Regions from separate parts of the Marinobacter sp. 1_MG-2023 genome, predicted to be linked through region 1. Evidence: riboswitches for the same ligand, from Rfam matches in the RefSeq annotation. Region 1 holds a riboswitch; the other holds the start of a gene.
The links. A riboswitch is a leader RNA that binds a small molecule or an ion and turns the genes downstream of it on or off. The one in region 1 is predicted to bind thiamine pyrophosphate.

Region 1 (6,458 bases):
CGCGGGTGCCAAAGCGGCTGTTTATTCTTTTTGGAAGATCTACGCATAGGTCAAAACCCGCTTAAACAGAGACCGTGAACCTGACACAATTACGGTCGAAAGGGTAGTTCTGTTTATCAAACATGAGGCCTGGTCAGCCCCAGATGGCTTCGCAAAGTACGGCCCTGGTACTCCTTGCGGAAAAGACCGCGCCGTTGGAGTTCCGGCACCACTTGCTCAATAAAGTCTTCAATACCGGAGGGTAAAGACGGCGGCATGAGGTTGAAGCCGTCCGCGCCTTCATTGTTGAACCAGAACTCCATCTTATCGGCTATCTGCTCCGGCGTGCCTACCATGGTGCAATGGCCGCCACCCGCCGCAAGCCGGCCCAACAACTGACGCAACGTGGGCTGTTCAGTCTGAATAATGCGCAATATGGTGCTGTAACGCCCCTGCGGCCCACTGAATTCCTCCAACGGAGGCAAAGGTGGAACCGGCGCGTCCAGTTCCCAGCCCGAACAGTCCTGATCAATGAACATGGCCAGCTGGCGCAAAGAGGCATCGGCGGGCAACAACTCGTCGAGCTCACGCTGCTTCGCCAGCGCCTCCGCTTCGGTGGGCGCCACGTAAGTGACCAGGCCCGGCAGAACAGGCACCGTCGCGTCCCGCCCCGCGGCTTTGACGCGCTGTTTTATGTCCCGGTAGTAACTCTGCGCGGCTGGCAAATCGTAGGCCACCGCATAAATGGCCTCTGCACATCTGGCCGCCAGCTCACGCCCCTGCTCCGAGGCGCCCGCCTGGAACAACACCGGGTGGCCCTGTACCGGACGTGGTACGTTCAGCGGCCCGTCCACGCGAAAGAACTCACCCTGGTGGTTAATCGGCTTTACCTTGGCCGGGTCGGCGTAATGCCCCTGGCGATCAAAGGTCAGAGCGTCATCGGCCCAGGAATCCCACAACCCCAACACGGCCTGCACAAACTCATCGGCCCGGCGATAGCGTTCGGCATGGCCCGGCATGGATTCATAGCCGTGATTACGCGCTTCCACATCAAACATGGAGGTGACAACATTCCAGCCGATACGCCCGCCGGAAATATGATCCAGCGAGGCCACCAGGCGGGCTGCGTGAAACGGCGTATAAAACGTGCTGGAAACCGTACTGATAAAGCCGATGTATTCGGTGGCACGGCTCATGGCAGCAATGGCAGTAAGAGGCTCCAGGTACCACCAACTGCCATCGGAGACGTTACCCACCGTGTTGCTGTCGGCGAAAAACACAGCGTCCAGTTTGCCACGTTCGGCGGTTTGCGCCAGGCGCTCGTAGTAACGTATATCGCCCAGTTGCTCTACCGCCGAGTCCGGGTGGCGCCAGGCCGCCCGGTGGTGGCCGCAGCCCATCAGGAACAGGTTGATGTGCATCATGCGTTGGCAGGAAGAAGAGGCCGCCATCAGTTTTTCACCAGGCCGCCATCAACCACCAGGTTCTGCCCGGTAACAGATCGCGACCAGGGCGAGGCAAAAAACAGTGTGGCATCGGCAAACTCGGCCGGCGTGGTTACCCGCCGTAACGGCGTACTGGCAGCAATGAAATCGAACACGGCCTCCGGAGTAGCGGCCGAGGCATCGGTGGTGCGCAGCAGACCGCCAGACACCATATTCACAGTGATATTGTCCGGCCCGAGATCCTGCGACAGAGTACGGGTGAGTGACAGCAAAGCCGCTTTACCGGCGGTGTAATCGTGATAAGGCACAACCGGGTTATGAAACAGGTTGGTGCCGACATTCACAATGCGCCCAAACCCCGCTTCTCGCATACCATCCAACGCCGCCTGGGTGGTATTCAGGGCACCGCCAACCACGCCGGAAAACTGCTGGTTAAGGTGCTCCCAGGTCAATTGCTCGGCGTTGGCGCGGGCATCGCCATTGAAGGAAAAGTCCGGCAGGGCGTTATTGATCACGGTAGTCACCGGCATACCAAAATGCTGCAGAGCAGACGCAAACATCGCCTTTACCGCTTTGCTGTCAGTAACGTCTGCCTGCACCGCCAGCGCCCTTTCCGGCACTTCGCTGGCCAGCTTTTTCGCTGCTTCAGCACTGTTGCGATAGTTGATCACCACTCTGGCACCCTCACGCAGGAAAGCGCGCACCAGGTGCTCACCCAGGCCACGGGCACCGCCTGTTACCAGCACGAGTTGTTGATCAAGACCTAAAGAATTTTGCATAGACACCTCAAAAGAGAGGCGAAGGTATGAATAGGCAGATGCGGCACAGCATCCCGGCTGCGCCTGCGGCTGACATCCCTTCGCCAGTGTGAACTGGATCAGGTTCAACGGGTGTTATCTCAGCCCTGCGTGCAGGACACCCCGTGTCGAGTCGAAACCATAGCACATCAAATGCACAGGTATGTAGGACAGGATAGCTGCAATTGACAAGTACCCACAGACTTCCTACTCTGTCGACACTCCTGGGGGAGCCGGTTAACGGCTGAGACTCCGCATGCTATGCGGTAACCCTTCGAACCTGATTCGGGTAATGCCGGCGAAGGGAAGGAAAGTGCCTGCTGCACACAAGCCTGTGTGCCCCTTCTTCCTGTACGCCTGCCACGCAAACAAGCAACTTTTGGCGATTGCGCTACACGCCTCAAAGGCAAGGAAGATAACGGATGCTCAGCTCCTCGACTGCACTTGTGTGGCTGGTTTTATTTGCCGCTCTGTTCGCCATACCTGGCCTGATATACGCCCGCCGAAAACAGGACCAACTCGACGATTTTCTGGTCGCCCGAAATAGCCAGAGCAGCTCCGCCACGCTGCTGACACTGCTGGCCACCACCCTGGGCACCTGGATTCTGTTCGGGCCGGCGCAGGCCGCAACCTGGGGCGGCATTGGCGCGATTACCGGCTACGCTCTGGGCGCACTGGCACCGCGCCTGATCATGATTCCTCTGGGCAACCGCATTCGCACACTCATGCCAGAAGGCCATACTCTCACCGAATTTGTACTCGGTCGCTATGGCCGGGTGATGTACGGTTTCGTGCTGATCATCATGATCTTCTACTTGTTTATCAGCCTGACAGCAGGCCTGACCGCCATCGCAAAAATGGTCGCCCTACTGGCACCGGTACCCTTGTGGCTTACCGCCAGCATAGTGATGGCAGCCACCCTGCTCTATACCCTTTATGGCGGCCTACGAGTAACCATCTTTACCGATCGGGTGCAGATGCTGGTGATCCTGCCCTTTCTGGTTCTACTGGTCGCCTTCGGTTGGCAAGCCACTGGCGGCCTTGCTCCAGCGCTGCATGGCTTGCAGGCAAAAGCGCCGCACCTGCTGGACCCGCTGGACATCAACGGCCTGAAATCCGGGCTCACATTCTTTATTGCCGTGGTGCTTACCGGGCTGTTTTATCAGGGAACCTGGCAACGCATCTTCGCCGCCCGCGATAACAAGGTCATTCGGAACGGATTTATCATGAGTGGCCTGCTGAGCTTTCCCATTATCTTCATCATGGGTTTATTCGGGCTGGCGTTCGTGGGGCTGGACTTGCCCGGGGACGGTTCGGTGGCGCTCTTCAGCGTGCTATTGTCAGATGTACCACTCTGGTTTGCGGTTGGTCTGTTACCCTTCGGGCTGGCGCTGATTATGAGCAGCGCCGACTCCACCATCAGCGGGCTGACCAGCATTATGGTGGTCGACCTGCGCCGATTACTGCCCAGACTGAGCAACCATAGCCTGCTTTCGCTGGCGCGCTGGCTGATTATCCTGCTGTCGGTACCGGTGCTGTTCGTCGCGGCCCAGGGCTACAGCGTGCTCTACCTGTTTTTGCTGGCAGACCTGCTGTGCTGTGCCGCAGCCTTCCCGGTATTTTTTGGCTTCTACAACGCTCGCTACCAGAACTACAACGCTGCCCTCAGTACTTTGGCCGGTCTTGTTGCCGGGCTTTCAGTATTTCCTGCGCCGGGGGCTCCCACTACCTACTTATTGGAATCGTTCCTGCTGGCATCGTTGGTGCCTATAGCCGTATCGCTACTGCTCTTGCTTCTACCCAAAGGAAAGCTCTTCGATTTTTCCATACTGGCGCAGCGGGTTCGGAATCTGGAAGGGTAAAAAGCTGCGGGGCTTTCGTACAAAACAACAAGTCCTTCCCGTTGTTTGTGATTGGGGCCATACTGATTGTTCTGCGTGATCAGCATCGTATTCTTTATTGATGCCAAAGCACGCACTAACAGGAGTACATGTAATGAGCAAAGGACAGGACAAAAAAAAGGACACCAAAAAACAACCGCTTTTAACCGCAAAGGAAAAGAAAGCGGCCAAGAAATCAAAGAAGAATGAAACGAACGTTCTAGGAAACTAAGAAAAGCATCAGGAGCGAAAAAACGCCCCTCGTGCAATCGCCTGACGTTATTCAGGCTTGATTGGCTGCAAGGTTCGCTTGGGATGCATACCGTTTACCATGCCCATGAACGGTGGATGGATTGAATAACCCACCATGCTCAGCAGCTGCTCAGGAATTTGGGAAAGTGTGCTCTGGCTAAGCTCAAGAAAAAAGTTCTCTTGCGGCCTTAACCAGGGCTCGCAGTACTGGCAGGTTACCGCAAGACGGTCCGCATCCGAGCGGTTAGCACCCCCTCCATGCCAGAGCGTCCCCAAAAAGAACACGACTGAACCCGCAGGCATCACGGCGGGTATTGCCTGTGAGCGGTCAGTGATTACTTCCTTGCCCAGGTTGTGGCTTTCAGGAATAACCACCGTAGCGCCGTTGTCTTCCGTAAACTCGTCAATCGCCCAAACAGTGGCCGCACCAAAGGGTGGACGCGGACGTGGAACCGGGTAAAAGCCATCATCGTAGTGCAGCGGCTGTGCCGATTCGCCAGACAGAATATTGATAATCTGAGCCTGACTGAGCAGGTAATTCGGCTGAAAAAGACGATCCAACAGCCCCGTGATGCGGGGATGTGTTGCGAGTAGATCAATCACCCGGGTTTTTTCGAGCACGTTATACAGCCGCTGCGTCTTTACGCCTTCAAATGTGTTGCGGCCAGCCTTCCCGAGCAATGGCAGGGTAGCATCGCGAATCAAATCGAGTTGCGAAACCGAAAGAAGCTTCTCAATGATCACATAGCCGTTCCTCATAACGGCCTCGAAATCCTGGGCGATCTGATTTTTGAGAGTTTCAGAACTGCTTTCATCCGACCGAAACGATTTGTGCGTGGCGGCAAGATCTTCAGTTAGCTCCAGAACAGATTCTATCTTTTTCTTATCAGGCATAGAGAGGGCTCTCAAAAGTGGTCCCGCACGAGCTGCAACTACCAATTTCCAGCCCGCTATATTGAATCCTATCTTAAAGCAGTTACACCAACACCTGCCGTGTATTGGCTATATAGCCATGAACCTGTCGCTCAATGTCGGCGTCAACCATTTGCTCCGGCCGGCGACCATTTGGGCAGGGCATATTTTGCGTCGTACCGAACAACCGGCAAATCAACGGGCGCTCCTCATAAACCCGGCATCCTTCCGGGCCAAGATGTACGCAATTAAAATCTTCTAATGCTGCCTCGTGTTCGGCATCACTCTTTACCGGTAAGCGTGACATTTCTTCCGGAGACGTCGTCACTGGCCCGCAACAATCGTGGCAACCCGGAACACACTCAAAAGAAGGAATGTGCTCCCGCAGTCGCGCGATGATTTTCTGGTTACCGGTTTTCATTTACTGCAATCTCCTTAGCCGTAAGTTCTCTGCAGAGCCCCTCATCAAGTCCTTCGAGGGAAATGCGTCCAACAGAGACGCGATGAAGCGACAGCACCTCATTCTGAAAAAACCCGAACATCCGTTTAACCTGGTGATACTTGCCCTCAGTCAGTGAAAGCCTTGCGGTGTAATCAGACAGAATCTCCAGGCGTGCCGGCTTGGTCGTAATACCCTCGTAGCCAAAATAGATGCCTTCCCTGAAAACAGCAACGTACTCCTCCGTTAATGGCTTGGATAACGTCACTTCATACGTCTTTTCAAGCTTTGTTTCAGGCAGGCTTATATTGCGCGACCAGGCGCCGTTATTGGTTAAAAGAACCAGCCCGGTGGTATTCAGATCCAGGCGCCCAACAATATGCAGCTCGCTCTTCCGGGGGTGCTGAACAAGATCCAGCACTGTAGTGTGCCTGGTGTCTCTCGTCGCACTGACTACTCCTCGGGGTTTGTTCAGCATGATATAGACAGGCTGGTTGTCTTTCAGGCAGCGACCATCCAGAACAACCCGAGTAAATTCCGTCACCGATTGCTGAATGGAATGCGCCACGCTCCCATCTAGAAGAATACGTTTCTGAGCAATCAGAAGGCGGGTATCCGCCATTGAAAAATCACTGTTCTGACTAATAAAACGATCGAGCCGACTGGTCCTGGACTTCATGGTTTATCTTCAACAGCCATTCTATTGCGGTTACAATTCAGGGCAGGATCAATCCCCCCATTTCATTTGAAGCTA
Region 2 (6,458 bases), on a different contig from region 1:
CTTTTCGATGTCCTGTCCCGTACCCTGCTCCACCCAGAGCAAGCCAGGAATGCCCCAGTGTTCCTCTTTGCTGGCGCCTTTTTTCGGGAACTGGTAACCCAGGAGTTCAGCAAGCTTCTCTTCGGCTTCTTCGCCACTGAACGCGGTGCTGTCTACAAGCAGGTCACAACGATGCCGTTTGAGAAAACGCTTATCCAATTGCCAGCGCTGCCCGTTGTGCTCAAACAAGATCTCAACGGTGGGCGCTGCTGACGAGTCACCCCAGGGCGCCAGGTCTTCTGCCGATTTCGACCGATAACGCTCAAAAAACGCGGCTCGGATGGCACGCACCAGAGTGCTCTTGCCGGATTCATTTGGGCCGTGTATCAGGTTAATGCCGGGCTGCAAATCACCAAGCTCGAGGCCCTTCGAGAACTGGCGGAACTGCTCGACCCGCAGGCTCTGAAGCTTCACTTGGCCACCTCCGGTTCTTTGTGCGTTAGAAGGCTTGCCAGAATGGCCAACGCATCGCGGGCTTCCTCGGGGTTAGCTGCTGTATGCTGGCTTTCCCGTAACTCCTGCACCACCTCTCCGAGGTAGCCGTCCGCATGCAGTGCGGCAATATCCTCTTCTGTGGGCTCCAGTTGTATGCCGGTACGGTCACAGGTAACGCTGCGGTAGCGTGCCTCGGCAACGGATAGAGCTTCGCTCAGTTTTTGATCTCCGGCCAATGTCAGAGTGCCGTTTAGTTTGAGATCCAGAACAGACGCCTCTGGCAAATGGCTGATGCGGTTCAGTAACTCATCCAGATCGGAAGGTACAGACAAGGTTTCCCGCCACTGGTGCCATTGATAGCGGGCTGTTTCATATCGCGTCACCTCGGGCTTAGCGCCTGGTTCTTCAATATCAACAATCAATACGTAGCCGGCGTCGTTATTACGAAACCGCTCCGGCTCAGGCGTGCCGCTGTACCAGGTACGTGGGTTGGTCTCCCGCACACCATGCCAGTCACCCAGCGCGAGGTAGTCCAGTTTTGCGGTTTCTGTTCGGTCGGGGGCGATGGGATTTGTGGCGTCGATATCCTCGGGCAGCACGCCTTGCACGCTGCCGTGGGCCAGGCCGATACGCAGCAACCCGGGGGGCGTTTCTGTATTGTCGAAAGGCTGAGTCAGGTCGCCGTAGGTGTGGCGCTGGGTCAGGGGTGCTGCCAACACGGCGATGCCCTGCTCCGCTAATTGCGTAACGCCGGGCTCCAGCGCCAGGTGAACATTAGCTGGCACTGCTCCGAGGCGCTTGGCACGAGTCCAGACGCTTTCTACGAGGGCCGCATCGTGGTTGCCTGGAAGCATCACCCAGGGGCCTGCAAAACTACGGGTAGCATTAAACACTCGCCGAATGGTTCGGTCGGAGACCGTCTGGGCATCAAACACATCACCGGCTACCAGCACCGCATCGCATTGATGCCCGGTCGCCAGCGCGGCCAGTCGTTCGATGGCCTGGTAGCGAGCCTCTACCAGTGCTGCACCGTCTTCGGCATCGAACCGGCTGTAGGTTCGGCCCATTTGCCAGTCCGCTGTGTGTAATAACTTTGGCACCTGCGTTCTCCTTGCTTCTTACCATTGCCTATCGCCAGCATGGTACACTTTATTCAACTCAACGGGGTGCCGGGCAAATGCCGGGCTGAGACCATACCCGCGGAACCTGATCCGGATTATGCCGGCGAAGGGATTGAGCACTCATCGGCTTCGGTGGGGCCCGCGGCACGCTTGCCTCTTTTGGCTACCCCTGATCTGCTGCGGAGGTTACATCAATATGCTCAACCGAGCGTTTACACTGTTCCTGTTTACCTTGTTCTCTGTGCCTGCCAGCGCCGAGAAGGCATCAACTCTCACCATCTATACCCACCCTTCATTTGCCGCAGAATGGGGCCCGGGGCCAGCGGTCAAGGCAGCGTTTGAGCAGTCCTGCGATTGCCAGATCAACTACGTAGTACTGGACTCCGGTGGCGACATTCTTCAGCGCCTGCGCCTTGAGGGAGAAAGCACCGAAGCTGACCTGGTACTGGGCCTGGACACCGGCACTATGGAAACAACGCGGCAGACCGGTTTGCTAGCCAATCATGATACGGATCTGTCTGCCTTGAGCCTACCGATCGACTGGCAGGACCCTGTGTTTGTGCCTTATGACTGGGGCTACTTCGCGTTTGTTTACGATACCGAACAATTGCCCGAGCCGCCGAAAAGCCTGGAAGCACTGATTTCAGCCCCGGATGATCTCAAAATTATCATCCAGGACCCTAGAACCAGCACACCCGGCCTCGGCCTCTTGCTCTGGATGCGCCATGTATATGGCGATCAGGCTTCAGAAAAATGGCAGCAGTTGAAAGGCAAGATTCTCACTACAACGAAAAGCTGGAGTGATGGCTATTTTTCGCTGTTCATGAATGGTGAGGCACCCATGATTCTGTCTTACAGCACCTCTCCTGCGTACCACATGGCCGTGGATAAAACCGACCGCTACCAGGCCGCAGAGTTCGAAGAAGGCCACTACTTGCAAGTGGAAGTAGCCGCCCTGGTGAAATCATCCGATCAAAAAGAACTTGGTCAGGCCTTTCTTCATTTTATGCTGAGTGAAGACTTTCAGCGCCACATTCCTCTGAAAAACGTTATGTATCCGGCCACGGACCTGGGCGACGAATTGCCTGCCGTGTTCGATAAGCTGATTCAGCCGTCAGATGCCCTCTACTTTGACCCGAAAACAGTGACCGATAACCGCCGTACCTGGCTGAATGAATGGCTGGATGCCATGACGCGCTAACAGCAGAAAATGAGCCCTGTCATTCAACACCAAAGGCGTTCGTTACCCGCCTACCCTGCACCTTTGAGCCACTCGCGCTGGAAGCTCTGGCCCGGGCTGACCATCGCTGCGGCGTTGATAGTGCTCTCGCTGGCAGGGCTGGGCGCGCTGGTGTGGGAGGCCGAACTGCCGGGCCTCAGTGAGTTCTGGAGTAACCGTTACCTTCGCACTGTAGTTACCTTTACCATCTGGCAGGCCTTCCTCTCTGTCGTCCTCAGCCTGCTTGTGGCCTTCCCGGTTGCCAGAATTCTGGCACGGCAACCCGCCTTCCCCGGCCGCGCCTTTTTGCTGCGTTTGATGGAACTGAGCCTCGTGCTCCCTTCAATTGTATTGGTATCCGGTATTATCAGTGTTTACGGACGCCAGGGCTGGTTTACCGGCCTGGCTAACGAATGGCTAGGCACTTCCTGGAACCTCTACGGTATCAACGGCATTGTGCTGGCTCACGTTTTCTTCAACGCGCCTCTGGCCGCAAGAATCCTGCTGCAGGCCATTGAGAGTGCGCCGGCATCGCAGCGACGTGTGGCGGCCCAGCTGGGTCTTGGCCGGTGGTGGTACTGGCGCGCCGTTGAATGGCCGGCCGTCAAACCGGTTCTGCCCGGCCTGGCGGCTCTGGTTTTCACTCTTTGCTTTACCAGTTTTGCCATCGTAATGACCCTGGGGGGCGGCCCGGCAGCCACAACTATTGAGGTCGCCATCTACCAATCATTGCGCTTCGAATTCGATGCCGGCCAGGCCGCGCTTCTTGCCATGGTTCAGCTGGTTATTTGTGGCTTTTTCTGGTGGCTGGCGGCCCGCCACGGGCTTACGGCTTCGCTACTCCCAGACAGACGGGTGGCATCGCATCGCAGCAAAGCCGGCAGCTCAATCTGGGCGCGCCTTGGGGACGGAACCGCTCTGGCTGTGTTTGTGCTGTTTCTGGTTACTCCACTGATGGCCATTTTGCTGCGAGGATTGCCGGGGATGGGCTCGGCGTTTTTTCCGGACGGTACTTTCTCGGTAAATCCGGCCCTGCTTGATGCCACTCTGAGAAGCCTTGGCATCGCGATTCCCGCCGGGCTCATGTCGGTGATCGCCGCGCTACTGATTCTGGCTTCCGGAACAAGCCAATCCAGGCCGACGATTACCCGGCTTTCGGACGTGGCAGCCTATCTGCCGTTGATGGTTCCTCCGTTGGTTCTCGGCACCGGGCTGTTTCTGCTGTTTCGACCAAGCCTTGGCAACTCCAGCGAAGGGCTCGCTCTGGTTACGCTGATCAACGCGATGATGGCCCTGCCCTTTGTGTTGCAGATGCTAAGAGGCCCGATGGGAAGCCTGGACTCAGCCAGCCGCATGCAGGCGGATCAGCTAGGCGTGCTGGGCTGGTATCGCTGGCGCTGGCTACATTGGCCGCGCATGCGACGGCCGCTGGCATTGGCTATGGCGTACGGCACAGGTTTATCGCTAGGCGACTTCGGGGTTATCGCTCTCTTTGGTAGTCCGGGCCAACCCACCCTGCCGGTTCTGTTGTACCAGCAACTGGGCAGCTACCGGATTGACGCCGCTGCAGCAACGGGGTTGTGGCTTGTTTTGCTTCTGCTGATGCTGTTCAGCCTATTCAACCGGCTCGGCTCGCCCTTGTTCAATTCTGGCCTGGCGCCCAAATCATCCCGCACAGTTCCGGAGCCTGAACATGCTTGAGGTACAAAACCTGGTTTTCGCCTATCCTGGCCAGGAGACGCCCTGGAACTTCCAGTTCTCCGCTGAGCCTGGGCACTGCATCGCCATACATGGCGCCAGCGGATCCGGAAAATCCACTCTGATGAACCTGCTTGCCGGTTTTCTTGAGCCCCAGTCCGGCGATATTCTCTGGCAGGGTAAAAGTCTTCGCCACGCAGCACCCTGGCAGCGACCGATGACCAGCGTATTCCAGGAGCACAACCTGTTTGAACACCTGAGCGTGACGGCTAATATCGGCCTGGGCATTCACCCGGGGCTGAAGCTTGCGCCGGAAGACACGCAGGCCATCGAGCGTGGGCTGGACAGTGTTGGCCTGAGTGGCTTCGGCCAACGTTTGCCCAGCGACCTGTCCGGTGGCCAGCGGCAGCGTGTTGCGTTACTGCGCGCGATACTGCGTAAACAGCCGCTAATGCTTCTGGATGAGCCTCTTACAGGGTTGGACAGAGAAGCACGCGACCTTCTTCGGCAACTGTTACTGCAGCAGAAAGCCCAGGGCGCACTCATCGTACTTGCCAGCCACGATGAGGAAGACCGTCGTATACTGGCAGACAGCGTCTGCACCCTCTAAGCTAGTGAGCTAACAAACCAACTTTCGGATTTCTGTCACCCGTGCCAATAAGTGCCAGCTCCCCAGAAAATGGAAATACCTTCCAGGCAAAAAGTCAGCATGGATGGCTGACCAATGAAAATGGCACCTTGGCTATCCACGGGGACTGGACCCTCAACGATTATCAAACGCTCAAACAGCGTGTGGCGGAATATTCAGGCCAGCAGTGGAATACCGCGACGATTGATATCAAAAGCCTTGGACGGGTTGATACAGCAGGTGCATCACTTCTTGCCAAGCTACTGGGGCCAGAGCTACTTGCCGCCCTGACCGCACAGGAAACCAGCCTGCCCAGTGAACAGAGCGCTTTGCTTCACGCTGTGGCTGATGCGTTAATGCAGAAGCCCTCACCCGAGCCTGAAAAGCTCACACCAGTGTCGCAATTCCTTACAGAAACCGGCAAGACGGTTGAAGCCATCTGGCACCTGATCTATCTGCTGTCGGGGTTCGTTGGTCAGATTATCGCCACTTTGTCCGTTGTGCTGCCAAGGCCCAAACGCTGGCGTGTCACCGCCTTCGTAGCAGCCATTCAGAACACCGGTCTTAACGCTCTACCCATCGTTGCCCTACTCACCTTTCTGGTCGGTGCCGTGGTCGCATTCCTTGGTGCCACGGTTCTTGAAGGTTTCGGTGCCACCATTTACACCGTTAATCTGGTCGCCTTCTCGTTTTTACGCGAATTCGGTGTTCTACTCGCCGCGATTCTGCTGGCCGGCCGCACCGCCAGTGCATTCACGGCACAAATCGGTGCTATGAAGGTGAACGAAGAGCTGGATGCCATCCGCACTCTGGGGCTGGACCCGGTTGAGCTGCTGGTGATCCCCAGGGTTCTGGCGATGATGGTCAGCCTACCCATTCTGACCTTCGTGGGAATGCTCTCCGGTTTGGTCGGTGGGGCTATGGTCTGTGCAATTTCCCTGGATATTTCCCCGGCCCAATTTATGGCGATTATGGAGCGGGACATTGCTCTTCAGCACTTCCTTGTCGGTATGTCGAAAGCGCCGATTTTTGCCTTCCTGATCTCGGCTATAGGCTGTCTCGAAGGTTTCAAGGTCGGCGGCAGTGCACAATCCGTTGGCGTACATACAACATCCAGCGTGGTTCAATCCATCTTTATCGTTATTCTCCTGGATGCTGTTGCTGCACTTTTCTTCATGGAAATGGGTTGGTAAATCATGGCTGACTCCAGGTTTGACACACCCCGCAAGCAGGCTGACCCCGTTATTGAGGTTCGGGATCTGGACAACCGCTTCGGCAGCCATGTTGTTCACAAAGATCTCGATCTGGATCTTGTCAG

Region 2: linked by a shared signal. The riboswitch ahead of thiB (thiamine ABC transporter substrate binding subunit) and the one ahead of Q4606_RS00170 (3-oxoacyl-ACP reductase) in region 1 are both predicted to bind thiamine pyrophosphate.

What each region holds. Positions count from the first base shown of each region.
Region 1 covers NZ_JAUOST010000001.1:22,292-28,749, reverse strand. The annotation lists gene Q4606_RS00180 (lysophospholipid acyltransferase family protein) at 1-47, opposite strand, end outside; gene Q4606_RS00175 (LLM class flavin-dependent oxidoreductase) at 117-1,430, opposite strand; gene Q4606_RS00170 (3-oxoacyl-ACP reductase) at 1,430-2,203, opposite strand; TPP riboswitch at 2,262-2,357, opposite strand; TPP riboswitch at 2,438-2,545, shown strand; gene Q4606_RS00165 (sodium:solute symporter) at 2,644-4,083, shown strand; gene Q4606_RS00160 (phytanoyl-CoA dioxygenase family protein) at 4,381-5,247, opposite strand; gene Q4606_RS00155 (YkgJ family cysteine cluster protein) at 5,330-5,686, opposite strand; gene Q4606_RS00150 (pseudouridine synthase) at 5,673-6,383, opposite strand.
Region 2 covers NZ_JAUOST010000006.1:103,257-109,714, forward strand. The annotation lists gene Q4606_RS14675 (AAA family ATPase) at 1-453, opposite strand, end outside; gene Q4606_RS14680 (DNA repair exonuclease) at 450-1,574, opposite strand; TPP riboswitch at 1,627-1,724, shown strand; gene thiB (thiamine ABC transporter substrate binding subunit) at 1,792-2,796, shown strand; gene thiP (thiamine/thiamine pyrophosphate ABC transporter permease) at 2,806-4,515, shown strand; gene Q4606_RS14695 (ATP-binding cassette domain-containing protein) at 4,508-5,122, shown strand; gene Q4606_RS14700 (ABC transporter permease) at 5,230-6,333, shown strand; gene Q4606_RS14705 (ABC transporter ATP-binding protein) at 6,337-6,458, shown strand, end outside.